Linked DNA regions of Sporichthya polymorpha DSM 43042. The protein of the gene in region 2 interacts with the protein of the main gene of each other region in a pairwise test. Links are inferred from orthologs where the notes say so. Each region holds a gene or a part of one and is shown on either strand. Other genes may lie near its edges.

Region 1 (7,268 bases), 1.5 Mb from region 2 along the record:
ATGCCAAGACGGTAAGGGAGACGGCGGGGAAACAGCGGGGAAACCCGCGGTCAGCTTGGTCACACTTCGCAGGTGACGCGGCGTTTTGCCCGGACAGATGTGCTAAATTTTGTTAGCACTTTCGGCTCGTTCAGCTAGCACTCCGACACGTGCGGTGAACACTCCCGCGAGGTGCTGCTCAGGCCCAGAGCTGGCCTTCGAGAGCCTCTTCGGCCTCGGCGATCGTGCCGGAGTAGGCCCCGGTCGACAGGTACTTCCAGCCGCCGTCGGCGACGACGAACGCGATGTCGGCCTGCTCGCCGGCCGCCATCGACTTCGCGGCCTGGGCGAGGGCGGCGTGCAGGATCGCACCGGTGGAGATGCCGGCGAAGATGCCCTCCTCCTCGACCAGCTGCCGGGTGCGCCGGACCGCGTCGCGGGGGCCGACGGAGAACCGCGCGTCGATCAGGGACGCGTCGTAGAGCTCGGGCACGAAGCCCTCGTCCATGTTGCGCAGGCCGTAGACGAGCTCGCCGTAGCGGGGTTCCGCGGCGACGATCCGGACCTCGGGCTTGTGGTCCCGGAAGAAGCGGCCGACGCCCATCAGCGTCCCGGTGGTGCCGAGACCGGCGACGAAGTGCGTGATCGAGGGCAGGTCCTCGAGCAGCTCGGGCGCGGTGCCCTCGTAGTGCGCCTGCGGGTTCGCGGGGTTGCCGTACTGGTAGAGCATCACCCAGTCGGGGTGCTCCTCCGCGAGCCGCTTCGCGACGCGGACGGCCTCGTTCGAGCCGCCCGCGGCCGGCGAGGACACGATCTCCGCGCCGAACATCAGCAGGATCTGCCGGCGTTCCTCGGAGGTGTTCTCCGGCATCACGCAGACCATCCGGTAGCCGCGCTGCTTGGCGGCCATCGCGAGCGAGATACCGGTGTTGCCGGACGTCGGCTCGAGGATCGTGCAACCGGGCCTGAGCCGGCCGTCCTTCTCCCCGTCGAGGATCATCCGCAGCGCGGCGCGGTCCTTGATCGAGCCCGTCGGGTTGTGGTCCTCGAGCTTCGCCCACAGCCGTACGTCCGCGGACGGCGACAGCCGCGGCAGGCCCACCAACGGGGTCCGGCCGACGGAGTCGAGCAGGGAGTCGAAGCGCACGGGGACGAGGGTTCGCGGCGTCAGCGCGACGTCAGGGCGGCGTCAGCCGCCGGCCACGGCCGGGAGGACCGTGACGCTGTCGCCGTCCTTGAGCTCGGTCTGGAGCCCGCCGAGGAAGCGGACGTCCTCGTCGTTCAGGTACACGTTGACGAAGCGGCGCAGGCCGTTCTCGTCCACGAGCCGGGCGCGCAGGCCCGCGTGGCGGCTCTCGAGGTCGTCGAACAGCTCGTCGAGCGTCTTGCCCTCGCCGTTCACGGCCTTCTCGCCGCCGGTGTACTGGCGCAGGATCGTCGGGATCCGGACCTCGATCGCCATCGGGCTGCTCTCCTCGTGTTCTTCGGTTCGTGCTTCGGGGTGCTTCGGGGTGCTGCCCGCGCAAACCGTGCACGAGCGGTGGACATTCCGAGCGGTCATTCTCCCCCGCGCCCCGGGGTGGGTGCTGGGCGGGAGATCGTGCGGGGATCAGTCGTAGCTGGTGACGACGTTCACCGGTTCCTCGGTGACCTCGCCGTCCACGATGCGGAACGAGCGGAACTCCACCTCGTCGGGTTCCCGGGTGGACACCAGCACGTAGTGGGCGTCCGGCTCCGACGCGTAGTGGATGTCGGTGCGGGACGGGTACGCCTCGGTCGCGGTGTGCGAGTGGTAGACGACCACCGGCACCTCGTCGTTTGCGTCCATCTCCTTGTACAGGCGCAGCAGGTCCATCGAGTCGAACTCGTAGAACGTGGTCGAGCGCGCCGCGTTGGCCATGGGGATGAAGCGCACCGGGCGGTCCGAGCCGATCGGGCCCGCGATCACGCCACAGGCCTCGTCGGGGTGGTCGGCGCGGGCGTGGGCGATGATCGCCTCGCGGAGCGACGCTTCGATGGTCAGCACGGGGCCAGATTATCCAGGACCGACCGGACCACTTGTCCGGACGTTATCTCGCGACCCGGATCAGGCCGTCCTGGAGCGCGGACAGCCATTCGTACAGGTAGTAGAGCGGCAGCCGGGGGTCCTCGGGCGGGAGGGCCGCCATCTGCTCGACGTAGCCCTCCTCCAGCTCCAGCCGGGTGCCGATCGTCAGCCGCAGGTCGTTGATCGCGTACATCCAGGCGTGGACCTGCTCGCGGTCCAGCCGGACGGGCTCGGTGCCGTCGCCCAGCGTCGCGAGCATCGTGTTCAGGTTGCCCCGCTTGAAGGCGATCACGTCGGACTCGCTGTAGCGGCGGAACTCGCCGGTCGCCTCGACGTCGTCCGGGTACGCGTCCGGCAGCAGGCGCGCGAGCGCGGGGTCGTCCGGGCGCGTCTTCTCCTCGTTGTCCGCGAACGGGTCGAGGACGCCGGGGATCACCGACTCCGTGCCGCCGCGGGGCGTGTCCCGGTCTCGCGAGTCGAACAGCTCCGCCATCTGCTCACAAGCGCTGCGCACGACTCGCACCTCGTGCTCGTCGAGGGCGACGGTGATCACGCCGCCGCGTTCGCGCTTGATGTCCAGACTCACCCGGCGATTGTGTCGGGCGCGCTCAGTCGTCCTTCTGCAGGGTCGCCCACAGGCCGAACCCGTGCATGGCGCTGACGTCGCGCTCCATCTCCTCGCGAGAGCCGGTCGAGACGACGGCGCGGCCCTCGTGGTGGACGTCGAGCATGAGCTTGGTGGCCTGCTTCTTGCTGTAGCCGAAGTAGGTCTGGAACACGTACGTCACGTACGACATGAGGTTGATCGGGTCGTTCCAGACGATGGTCACCCAGGGAACGTCCGTGCGGAGCTGCTCGGAGGCCTCCGGCTGCTCGAGCTCGACGGGTGCGACCGACATGCCTCCATCTTGCACCCCACGAGCGGCGGCTGGTCCGGTGCGCCCCGCTCTGCTCGACGGTGTGCGCGACGCGGCGCGCGGCGTTGCCGGGAGTTGTCGGTGCCCGCCCCTAGCGTCGTGGGTATGCGGCTGCTGCACACCTCGGACTGGCATCTCGGGCGCTCCCTGCACCGGGCGGACCTCGCCCCGGCGCAGGCCGCGTTCCTCGACCACCTCGTCGAGACGGTGCGGGCCGAGCGCGTCGACGCGGTGCTGGTCCCCGGCGACGTGTACGACCGCGCGCTGCCCCCGCTGGAGGCCGTCGACCTGCTCAACGACGCTCTGTTCCGGCTCCGCGAGGCCGGCGCGCGGGTGGTCGTGACCAGCGGCAACCACGACTCGGCGAAGCGGCTCGGCGTCCACGACCGGCTGGTCGACGCCGCCGGCGTGCACCTGCGGACGCGGGTCTCCGACGTCGGCACCCCGGTGGTGCTGGAGGACCGGCACGGGCCGGTCGCGGTCTACCCGATCCCCTACCTGGAGCCCGCGGCGGTGGGGGCGGACGACCTGCCCCCGCTGCCGAGCACGGGGGCCCCCGCCGCCGGGCACTCCTGCGACGAGGAGGTCCCGACCCGCGGGCACGCGCACGTGCTCGGCCGCGCGATGGCCGCGGTCCGGGCCGACCGGGAGTCCCGCGGCGGCCGGTCCGTCGTCATGGCCCACGGCTGGGTGACCGGCGGCGCCGCCTGTGAGTCCGAGCGGGACATCACCGTCGGGGGCGTGGGTGCCGTCTCCGCCGCGCTGTTCGACGGCGTCGACTACGTCGCCCTCGGGCACCTGCACGGCCCGCAGACGCTCTCGGACCGGCTGCGCTACAGCGGTTCGCCGCTCGCCTACTCCTTCTCCGAGGCCGGGCACCGCAAGGGCTCATGGCTGGTGGAGCTCGACGCGTCCGGCCTGAGCCGGGTCGAGTTCGTGCCGGCGCCGACTCCGCGGGCCCTGGCGGTCGTGCGCGGGAACCTCGAGGAGCTGCTGTCCGACCCGGCGCTGGAGGGCCACGTCGACGACTTCGTCAGCGTGACGCTGACCGACGTCGTCCGCCCCGCGGCGGCGATGGACCGGCTGCGCACCCGGTTCCCGCACGTGCTCGTCCTGACCTGGGAGCCGGTCGGGGCGCTGGTCGACGAGCGCGGGTACACCGAGCGGGTGCGCGGCCGCTCCGACCTCGCCGTGGCCGCCGACTTCGTCGCCCACGTGCGCGGGGCCGGCGTCACCGGCGAGGAGGTCGCCCTGCTGGAGCAGGCCTTCGAGGCGGTGCGCGTGGCCGAGGACGCGGACCCGTTCGCGGCACCCGGCACGCTGTTCGCGGGCCTGGAGGGTGTGGCGTGAGGCCGCACTCCCTGGAGGTCACGGCGTTCGGGGCGTTCGCCGGCACCGTGCGGGTGGACTTCGACGACCTGGCCTCCTCCGGGCTGTTCCTGCTCCACGGCGAGACCGGGGCCGGCAAGTCGACGCTGCTCGACGCGCTCGGCTTCGCGCTCTACGGCCGGGTGCCGGGTGAGCGCGGGATCGTGCGGCGGCTGCGGTCGGACCACGCGGGCGCGACCGAGCGGACGTCGGTGCGCCTGGAGGTCACGATCGGCGGGCGCCGGTTACGGATCACCCGTACGCCCGAGCAGTCCCGACCGAAGGTCCGCGGCGAGGGCAGAACGACCGAGCCGGCGAAGGTGCTGCTGGAGCGCTGGACCGGGGCCGGGTGGGACCTGGTCTCCAACCGCGTCGGCGAGGCGGACGACGAGATCACGACCCGCCTCGGCATGACGGCGGATCAGTTCTTCCAGGTGATCCTGCTGCCGCAGGGCGAGTTCGCGCGCTTCCTGCGCGCGCCGTCCGACGAGCGGGTCGTCCTGCTCGAGCGGCTCTTCGGCACGGACCGGTTCCGCGACGTCGAGCAGTGGCTCGCCGAGCGCCGCCGGACGACGAGCGCGACCCTCGACCGGCGCCGGGACGGCATCGCCCAGCGAGTCGCACTGATCGCCTCGATCGCCGAGGTCGAGCCGCCCGCCGGCCTGCCCGACGCCCTGTGGGCGTCGGACCTGAGTGCCACGGCCGCCGCGGCGGTCGACATCGCCGTACGGACCGTCGCCGAGCGCGGCGTGGACCTCGAGAACGCCCGGGCCGCGGCCGAGGCGACGCGCGCGCTGGCCCGCCGCCAGGAGCGGCGGGTCGAGGCCGACCGGAGGGCGGCCGAACTCGCGGCGGCCGAACCGGCGATCGCGGCCCTGGCCGCCGAGTGCGAGGCCGCGACCGCGGCCGCCGGGGTGCTGCCGCTCCTGACGGCCCTGCAGTCCGCCGACCGGTCGCGGGCGCAGGCGCGCGAACTCGACCGCGCGGCGCGGGAGCGCGCGGTGGCCGCCGGGGCGGGCCCGGCCGACGGTCCCGCCGCGCTGCGCGCGGCCGCCCGGGAGTGCGAACGGCGCTCGGGCAGCCTCGCCGACCTGCACGCGGTGGCGGCCGACGTGGCCGCGGAGGAGCGCGCGGCCGCCGCCGCCCGCGCGAGTGCCGCCGAGCTGGCGACGCAGCTGGCCGCCGCGGCGAAGGCGGGTCCGGCGCTCGCGGAGCGGCGCACCGCGCTGCTCGCCCGGCGCGAGGGCGCGCGTGATGCGGCGGTGCAGCTGCCCGCCGCCCAGCGGACGGCGGACGCCCTGGCCGACGCCGCCCGAACCGCCGCCGAACTGGCTCAGGAGTCCACTTCCGCCGAGGAACTGAGGCAGCGTCACCTCGAAGCGCGTGAGCACGCGCAGACGCTCGCCGAGGAGCACCTGCGGCTCCGGCGCGACCGGATCGACGCCATGGCCGCCGAGCTGGCCGCGCGCCTCGAGGAGGGCACGCCGTGCCCCGTGTGCGGCTCGCTCGACCACCCGGACAAACCGGTGCTCTCCCCCGGCCGCGTCACGCGCGGGCAGGAGGAGGCGGCCGGCGCCGCCGCCGAGCAGGCTCGGGCCGCGGCCGAGACCGTGGGCGCGGCCCACGCCGCCGCGGTCGCGAAGGTCGAGTCGGCCCGCGGACGGCTCGGTGCGATGGCCGGAACGCCGGCCGACGAGCTCGCCGCCCGCGCGAAACAGGCGGCCGCCAAGCGGGACGAGCTCGCCACGGTCGCCGCGACCGCCACCACCGTCGACGCCGCGCTCGCGGACGTCGACGGCTCGATCGCCGAGCTCGCCCAGGTGACCACCAAGGCCGAGGAGGCCCGCGCCGGCGCCGAGCGCGACGCCGCGGCCGCGGACACCCGCGCGGCCCGGTTGCGCGCGACGCTGGCCGAGCGGCTCGACGGCGCCCCGGATCTGGCCACCGCGATCGCCGCGGCGGCCGAGGGTGCCGCCGCGCGCACCGCCGCCGCCGACGCGCGGGAGGCGCTCGATCGGGCCGAGACCGCCCGGACCGAGGCCCGAACCGCGGCGGTCACCGCCGCCGACGACGCCGGCTTCCCCGACCTGGACGCCGCCGCCGGTGCGGTGCGCGACGCGTCGTGGCGGGCCCAGGCCGCCGAGCGGGTCCGCGCCCACCGGGCCGCGGTCGACGGCGTCGCCGCCGTCCTCGCCGACCCGGACCTCGACGTGCCCACGATGCCCCCGGCCGACCTGGAGGCCGCCGCGGCTGCCGTCGCGCGCGCCACGACGGACCATCAGAACGCGGTGATCGCCCTCGCCGACGCCCGCGGCCGCGTCAGCCAGTTGGGCACGCTGGTCCCCGCCCTGGTCGACGACCTCGCGGCACTGCCCGGCATCGCGACCGAGGCGGAGCGGATCAAGTCCCTCGCCGAGCTCGTCGCCGGCCAGGGCGCGAACACCCGGCGCATGACGCTGTCGGCGTTCGTCCTCGCGGCACGGCTGGAGGAGGTCGCCACGGTCGCGAGCGAGCGGCTGCTGCGCATGACGCAGGGGCGGTATTCGCTCGTGCACACCGACACCGGCCGCGACGGCCGCCGCCGCGCCGGCCTCGGCCTGCTCGCCCGCGACAACTGGACCGGCGTCGACCGCGACACCGCGACCCTGTCCGGCGGCGAGACGTTCCTCGCGAGCCTCGCCCTCGCCCTCGGCCTCGCCGACGTCGTCTGCGCCGAGGCCGGTGGGGCCCGCCTCGAGTCGCTGTTCGTCGACGAGGGCTTCGGCAGCCTCGACTCCGAGACCCTCGACGAGGTCATGGACGTCCTCGACGGCCTCCGCGAGGGCGGCCGCATCGTCGGCGTCGTCAGCCACGTTGCCGAGCTGAAGCAGCGCATCCCCGCCCAGCTCCACGTCCGCAAGCGGGAGACCGGCTCCGACGTCGTCGCCGTCGTCGCCTGACCGCCGAAACCCTTGTCA
Region 2 (7,203 bases):
TCACCCAGAACGTGTCCGGGGCCTCGGGGTCGCGCACGGTGATGTGCCCGGCAACGCCCTCGTCGAGCCCGGCGCGGGAGAACATCCGGAACGCCGCCGCGAGCTTGGCCTTGCGGTGGGCGCGTTCCTCCGCCGGCGTCGCGAAGCTCGGCGGCCGGGCGACCGAGAGCGGATTGCCGTGGACGTCGGTGGTCGCGGCGTTGGTCGGAACCTGCTCGGTCGTGGTCTCGGTCGCCGTCACGGTGCCTCCTCGCAGCAGAGGCCTCCCATCCTCCCCCGATTCCGCGGCGCCGTCACGGTGCGTCCCGGTCGGCGTTCGGGGCGGCGTTCGGGGCGGCGTTCGGGGCGGCGTTCCGGGCACGCTTCCCCGGGTACGGTCCGACCATGGCGCTCGCGACGTGGAAGGACTTCTGCATCGACGCGGTCGACGCGCACCGCCTCGGCGCGTTCTACGCGGCCGCGCTCGGGCTCGACCTGGAGCTGGAGGAGACCGACGCGGTGCTGCGCGGTCCCACGCCGGCGCACACGGTCTGGATCAACCAGGTCCCGGAGGGCCGGGCCGCGAAGAACCGGGTGCACCTCGACGTGCACACCGGCGACGTCGCCGAACTCGTCGCCCGCGGCGCGACGGTCGTCAACGACACCGACTTCCGCTGGACCGTGATGCTCGACCCGGAGGGGCAGGAGTTCTGCGCCTTCGTCCGCGAGGAGCCGCCTGCGTACCGGCTCTACGAGATCTGCGTCGACACCACGCCCGGCCCGCCGACCGCGGCCATCACGCGGTGGTGGGCGAACGTCTTCGGCGTCGAACCTCAGACTGAGGACGGCCAGGACTGGTCGTGGCTCGGCGACGTCCCCGGCCTGCCCTGCGAGGGGTTCTGCTTCGTGGACGTCCCCGAGCCCAAGACGGTGAAGAACCGCGTGCACTGGGACGTCGTCGGCGACACCGGGGCGCTCCTCGCCGTCGGCGCGACGCTGGTCCTGCCGAAGGGCGAGGGCCGCCGCTGGGACGTCCTCGCCGACCCCGACGGCAACGAGTTCTGCGTGTTCGCGCAGGGTTGACCGGCATCGGCCCGGGTAAGCCGAGCATGCGTGAGCGATTCCCCACCCGACACCGAGCATCCCAGCGGTGACGCCGACAGCGTCGACATCACGTCGCTGATCCTCGACGACCACAACACGTTCCGGCGCGCGTTCGCGGCGCTCGACGACCTGCAGGGTCCCGACGTCGATTCCGCCGGGTTGGAGCAGCGCCTGGCCGAGGTGTGGCAGCCCCTCGCGGACCTGCTCGACGTCCACGCCGTCGCGGAGGAGCAGATCTTCTACCCCGCGCTGCTCCGCAAGGGCGACGAGGGCGTGCCCGAGACCGTCGACGCGATCGGCGACCACAACGACATCCGCGATCCCGTCCGCGAGGCCGCGCAGTACCGCGTCGGCAGCACCGAGTGGTGGGACGCGGTGAATCGCGCGCGGGCGGCCAACACCCACCACATGGGCGAGGAGGAGGACGAGGCCCTCGCCGACTTCCGCCGGAACTCGACCCGCGCGCAGCGCGCCGACCTCGGCCGCCGCTTCGCCGAGTTCAAAGCCACCCACACGGTCGACGACCTCGACACCTCCGACCAGGACCCCCAGCGCTACGTGGCCGAGCACCTGCCCGGCCCGCCCGACGTCTCCCTGCGGATTGGCAGCCTTCGATGACCGACCATCTCCTCCGGAATCTCGCGCCGATCCCGGACACCGCCTGGAAGCTGATCGACGACGAGGCCAAGGAGCGCCTCACGCCGAAGCTCGCGGCCCGGCGACTGGTCGACTGGAAGGGCCCGAGGGGATGGGGCCACTCGGCCACCAATCTCGGTCGCGTACGCCGGCTCGCGCCCGCCGGCGACGCCGCGCGGGGCGAGGAGGTCGACCAGCGAATGGTGCTGCCGGTGACCGAGTTCCGGGTCCCGTTCACCGTGAAGCGCGCCGAGATCGCCGACGCCGCCCGCGGCGCCGTCGACCTCGACCTCGACGACCTGGCCCGCGCGGCCGCCCGGGCGGCGGAGTGCGAGAACACCGCCGTCCTGCACGGGTGGGCGACCGCCGGGATCGTCGGCCTCACCGAGGCGAGCACGCACGACCCGCTCCCGCTCGGCGAGGACGCGATGAGCCTCCCGCACACCGTCGCCGTCGCGGTCGACCGCCTGCGCTGCGCGGGCATCGAGGGCCCGTACGCACTGGCGATCGCGCCGGCCGGGTACACGCGCATCGTCGAGACCACCGAGCAGGGCGGACACCCGCTTCTCGACCACCTGCGCCAGATCCTCGGCGGGGACGTCATCTGGGCGCCCGGCGTCGAGGGCGCCGTGGTGCTGTCCCGCCGCGGCGGTGACTTCGTCCTCGACGTCGGCCAGGACCTCGCGATCGGGTACCGGACGCACGACGCGGAGACCGTCGAGCTCTACCTGGAGGAGAGCTTCTCCTTCCGCGTCATCGAACCCGACGCGGCACTCGCCCTGCGCTGACCGCCGGCCAGGAGCGGACGAACACCCTCTGAGCAGGGACGATCACGCTCCGCGGACCGGTTTCACCGTCTGCAGGCGACGGTGCCCCGATCGGGTGAATTATCCTCGGCTGTTCGCGTGGCGGGCTCGCCGCGCACCGGATCCAGTGGTTACCTCGCGCCGTGAACAGTGCCCGCCAGCCTGCTGACGACCTGGTCGACATCACCGACCTCATCCTCACCGAGCACGACTCGTTCCGCCGGGGCTTCGCGGCGCTCGACAAGGTGGTGGGTCCGGACGTCGACCCCGTTCTCCACGCGCGTCGCCTGACCGAGGTCTGGCTTCCCCTCGCCGAGCACCTGGAGCGGCACGCCGCCGCCGAGGAGGAGGTCGTCTTCCCGGCCCTGCTGCGGTTCGGCAGCAACGCCGAGCACGAGACGCTGGACGCCGTCGGCGATCACAACGACATCCGCGACGCCGTCCGCGAGGCGGCCCGGCACCCGGCGGGCACCCCGGACTGGTGGAAGGCCGTCGATCGGGCCCGGGCCGAGAACTCCCACCACATGACCGAGGAGGAGGACGAGGCGCTGCCCGACCTGCGTCGTCACACGACGCGCGAGCAGCGCCTCGAGATCGGCCTCGCGTTCATCGAAGCTCTGGCGCGGTTGCGGGACCGCCCGCCGGCCGGGAACACCGACCCCCGCGAGTTCCTGGCCCGGCACCGCCAGCGCGGCAGTACCGAGCCCGCCCGGCCGAGCTGAGCCGGCAGCGGGTTCAGCGCCAGGCCCAGCGTCAGGCCAGCGTCAGGCCAGCGTCAGGACGCGTTCTCCGCCTGCCACATCCACGCGGACTTCTCGAGCTCCGCGAGCAGCTGGATCAGCAGGTCCTCGCTGACCGGGTCGGCCTCGCCCACCTCGGGCAGCCGGGTGCGCACGCGATCGATCAGCGCGGTGTGGAGCTCGACGATCTGCCCCACGAGGGCGTCGTCCTTCAGCCAACCCTCGTCGAGCTGGGGCAGGCCGGTCTCCCGCGCGACCGTGGCGGAACGGCCGTCGGGCGAGACCCCGATCGCGGCGAGCCGCTCGGCGACGAGGTCGGTGTAGTTGCGGGCGGTCGTGACGACCTCGTCGAGCTGGAGGTGCAGCGGGCGGAAGCGCGGACCGATCAGGTTCCAGTGCGCCTGCTTCGCGAGCAGCGAGAGGTCAATGAGGTCGACAAGGGTCTCCTGCAGCGCCTCGCCCACGGTCTTCCGGGCCTGGTCGGGCAGGGCACTCGCAATGGCGTACGACATGGTTGGACGTACTCCTTCCGGTTTCGCGTTGTCCCGATACAACGCTTCCCGGACCGGCGATAGTCCACGCCCGGAGGTACCGGGTCGTGTCTTTGGTCACGCGGCGGCGACGACCTCGGGACGGTCGCTGGCGACGGGCGCGGAGACGGACTCGAGCGAGCGGACGTTCGCCGTGGTGGCGAGCTCGGCGGCCGCGAGCGAGTCGCTGACCTCGCGCATGAGGTCGGACATCCGGACCCCGAGGGCGTCGCAGATCGCCGCGAGCAACTCGGACGAGGCCTCCTTCTGGCCGCGCTCGACCTCGGAGAGGTAGCCCAGCGACACCCGGGCTTCCGTGGAGACCTCACGCAGGGTCCGGCCCTGGTCCTGCCGGCGCTGCCGCAGAACGTCCCCGAGAAGGCGACGAAGGAGGATCACACGCTCACGGTACCCGCCGAGGGCCGGTCCAGGCGACGTGTCGTGCACGTGTTCCTCCCAGGGCCGAATTCGCCCCCCGGTCCGGTCCTCCCGTCCGTCCGCTCCTTCGTCACGGAGCGTGAACGGCTCAGGCGTCCCGGGGAAGTCCGAGCAGCTCTCGCCGCAGCAGGTCCAGCGCGGCGAGCACGGTGAGTCGCCGGACGAAGTCCCGCCGTGGCGGCAGGTCCCGGCGGCGGGCGTGCGCCCCGTTCGGCCCCGCCAGCGCCAGGAAGACCGCTCCCGGCGGGTAGTCGCCGACCGGGTCCGGCCCCGCCACCCCGGTGGTCGCGAGGCCGTAATCGGCGCCGAACTTCTCCCGCACCCGCTCGGCGAGCTGGATCGCGACGTCCGCGTCGACCGGACCGCGCTCGGCGAGCAGCGCGGCGTCGACACCGAGGTCCGCCTTCGCCGCGGTGGCGTAGACCAGCACCCCGCCGAGGAACACCGCCGACGAGCCCGGCAGGTCGGTCAGGGCGGCACCGAGCAGCCCGCCGGTGAGGGACTCGGCGACCGCGACCGTCGCGCCCGCCTCCAGCAGCAGCCGTTGCGTCACGGCCTCCAGGGGCGCTCCGTCGCGCGAGTACACCGCGTGTCCCACTGCGTCGACGATGGCGCCCTCGGTGGCCGCGACGGCCTCGGCCGGGCCGCTGAGGCGGACCCGGACGTCGCCGCTGTCGGCGAGGTAGGCGAACCGGACCCCGGTCGCCTCGCCCGCGCGCTGGATCTCCGCGAGCGCGGCCGCGATCGCCGACTCCCCGACCAGCGCCACGCGCAGCGTCGCCGTGACCGGCCGGGGGCCGGGCGCGAGATCGGCCAGCAGCGGCGCGACGGAGGCGTCGAGCATCGCCTGCAACTCCCCCGGCACGCCGGGCAGCGCGAGGACGAGTGCGCCGTCGATCCGCAGCTGCAGCCCGGGGGCGCTGCCCCGCGGGTTCGGGATCAGCGTCGCGCCGTGCGGCACGTCGGCCTGCCGCAGCGCGAGCTCCGGCATCGGGATGTTCCACTCCGCGTACCGGTCCGCCAGCGACTGCACGACCCCGGCGTCGACGTCGAGCCCGACGCCGGCCGCCCGCGCCAGCGCGTCCCGCGTGAGGTCGTCGGAGGTCGGACCGAGACCGCCGGAGCAGAGCACGACGTCCGCGCGGGCGGCGGCGGCGCGCACGGCCGCGACGATCTCGTCGAGGTCGTCGGAGACGTCGCAGACCACCGACAGACCCAGCCCGACCGAGGCCAGGGAGTCCGCCACCCGCGCGACGTTGCTGTTGAGCACGAGCCCGGACAGCAGCTCGTCGCCGACCGTGATGAGCTCGACGCGGGTCACCGGCGCTCGTCCGCCCCGGATCGGGCGGCCCGCCCCGCCCGTGCCTCGGCGCGGGACTCACGGCGCAGACGCAGCGCCCGGAACACGTAGTCCGCGCCGGTCGCGAGGGCGATGACCACCGCCGCCGTCATCAGCGCGGTGGCGAGGTCCTGCAACAGCCCGGTGAACGGCAGCACGTACAGCCCGATCGCGACACCGAGCACGAGCGATTTCAGCTTGCCGCCGCGGCTGGCGGGGATCACGCCGTGCCGGATCACCCAGAAGCGCAGCAGCGTCACGCCGATCTCGCGGACGAGGATCACGATCGTGACCGCCCAGGGCAGCTCGTCCATCGACGAGAGCACGATCAGCGCCGAGCCGGTGAGCGCCTTGTCGGCGATGGGGTCGGCGATCTTCCCGAAGTCGGTCACGAGCCCGTAGCGCCGCGCGAGCTTGCCGTCGAGCGAGTCGGTGAACGACGCGACGGCGAACACGCCCCAGGCCGCCCAGCGCCAGCCCTCGGACTCCCCGTCCTCGTGCAGCAGCACGACGAGGAAGACCGGGACGAGCAGCAGCCGCAGGAGCGTCAGGAGGTTCGCGATGTTCCACGTGCCGGCGGGCGCGACCGGGTCGGCCAGATGATCCGGGCGACCGGGCTCGACCTCGGCCGGCGTGGGTTCGAACATGTCAGGAGGCCTCGGTCACCGTGGCGATCAGGTCGACGCCGTCGGTCCCCACGACCGTGGCCGTCACGATCTGCCCGACCTCGGGCTCCCCTCCGATCAGGACCGTGCTGCCGTCGACCTCCGGGGCCTGGTGCGCGGCGCGCCCCTCGGCCGAGGCCTCGCCGTGCTCGTCGGCCCCCGGGTAGCGGAACGCGTCGTTCTCCTCGACCAGCACGGAGACGACCTCGCCGACGCGGTCCTCGGCGCGGGCGTTGGTGAGCTCCTCGACGAGCCGCGTGATGTGCTCGACGCGTGCGCGGACCTCGTCGGGGTCGACCTTGCCGTCGAAACCGGCGGCCTCGGTCCCGTCCTCGTCCGAGTACCCGAACACCCCGACCGTGTCGAGGCGCGCACCGAGAAGGAACCGCTCGAGCTCACGAAGGTCGGCCTCGGTCTCGCCCGGGAAGCCGACGATGACGTTGGTGCGGATGCCCGCGTGCGGCGCGCGGGCGCGGATCTGCTCGATCAGGCCGAGGAACCGGTCCGTGTCGCCGAAGCGGCGCATGCGCCGCAGCACGTCCGCCGAGGAGTGCTGGAACGACAGGTCGAAGTACGGCACGACCTTCGGGGTCGCCGTGAGTGCCTCGACCAGCGAGGGCCGCATCTCCGCCGGCTGCAGGTAGTTCGCGCGGATCCGCTCGATGCCCTCGACCTCGGCCAGCTTCGGCAGCAGCAGCTCGAGCAGGCGCAGCTCGCCGAGGTCCTTGCCGTAGGACGTCGAGTTCTCCGAGACCAGCACGAGCTCGCGGACCCCGGACTCGGCGAGCCAGGCGGCCTCGGCGAGCAGTTCGGCGGGCCGGCGGGAGACGAACGCGCCGCGGAACGACGGGATCGCGCAGAACGAGCAGCGCCGGTCGCACCCGGACGCGAGCTTGAGCGGGGCGACCGGGCCGCCCTCCAGGCGGGCGCGCAGCGGGCGCGGGCCGGACGCCGGGCCGGTCCAGG

Evidence for each region.
Region 1: the proteins of SPOPO_RS0118690 (region 2) and clpS interact in binary tests that used the Escherichia coli proteins (3 or more experiments, as listed by UniProt). The link is inferred for Sporichthya polymorpha DSM 43042 from one-to-one orthologs.

What each region holds. Positions count from the first base shown.
Region 1 is NZ_KB913029.1:5,403,041-5,410,308, forward strand. The notes cover bases 1,281-4,147. They hold clpS (ATP-dependent Clp protease adapter ClpS), read right to left. Parts: upstream 2,926-4,147; coding sequence 2,635-2,925; downstream 1,281-2,634. Other genes in these bases: SPOPO_RS0126075 (MoaD/ThiS family protein), read right to left, coding at 1,281-1,441; SPOPO_RS0126080 (M67 family metallopeptidase), read right to left, coding at 1,589-2,005; SPOPO_RS0126085 (DUF2017 domain-containing protein), read right to left, coding at 2,049-2,612; SPOPO_RS0126095 (exonuclease SbcCD subunit D), read left to right, coding at 3,049-4,147. In the rest of the region: SPOPO_RS0126070 (PLP-dependent cysteine synthase family protein), read right to left, coding at 179-1,126; more of SPOPO_RS0126075, read right to left, coding at 1,169-1,280; more of SPOPO_RS0126095, read left to right, coding at 4,148-4,293; SPOPO_RS0126100 (AAA family ATPase), read left to right, coding at 4,290-7,250. UniProt on the Escherichia coli protein: Involved in the modulation of the specificity of the ClpAP-mediated ATP-dependent protein degradation.
Region 2 is NZ_KB913029.1:3,858,137-3,865,339, reverse strand. The notes cover bases 2,040-4,841. They hold SPOPO_RS0118690 (Dps family protein), read right to left. Parts: upstream 3,778-4,841; coding sequence 3,301-3,777; downstream 2,040-3,300. Other genes in these bases: SPOPO_RS0118680 (CinA family nicotinamide mononucleotide deamidase-related protein), read right to left, coding at 4,322-4,841; SPOPO_RS30460 (helix-turn-helix domain-containing protein), read right to left, coding at 3,874-4,194; SPOPO_RS30465 (hemerythrin domain-containing protein), read left to right, coding at 2,669-3,247; SPOPO_RS0118700 (family 1 encapsulin nanocompartment shell protein), read left to right, coding at 2,040-2,507. Also shown: SPOPO_RS0118720 (class II aldolase/adducin family protein), read right to left, coding at 1-241; SPOPO_RS0118710 (VOC family protein), read left to right, coding at 385-1,062; SPOPO_RS0118705 (hemerythrin domain-containing protein), read left to right, coding at 1,093-1,701; more of SPOPO_RS0118700, read left to right, coding at 1,698-2,039; more of SPOPO_RS0118680, read right to left, coding at 4,842-5,554; pgsA (CDP-diacylglycerol--glycerol-3-phosphate 3-phosphatidyltransferase), read right to left, coding at 5,551-6,219; 30S ribosomal protein S12 methylthiotransferase RimO, read right to left, coding at 6,221-7,203.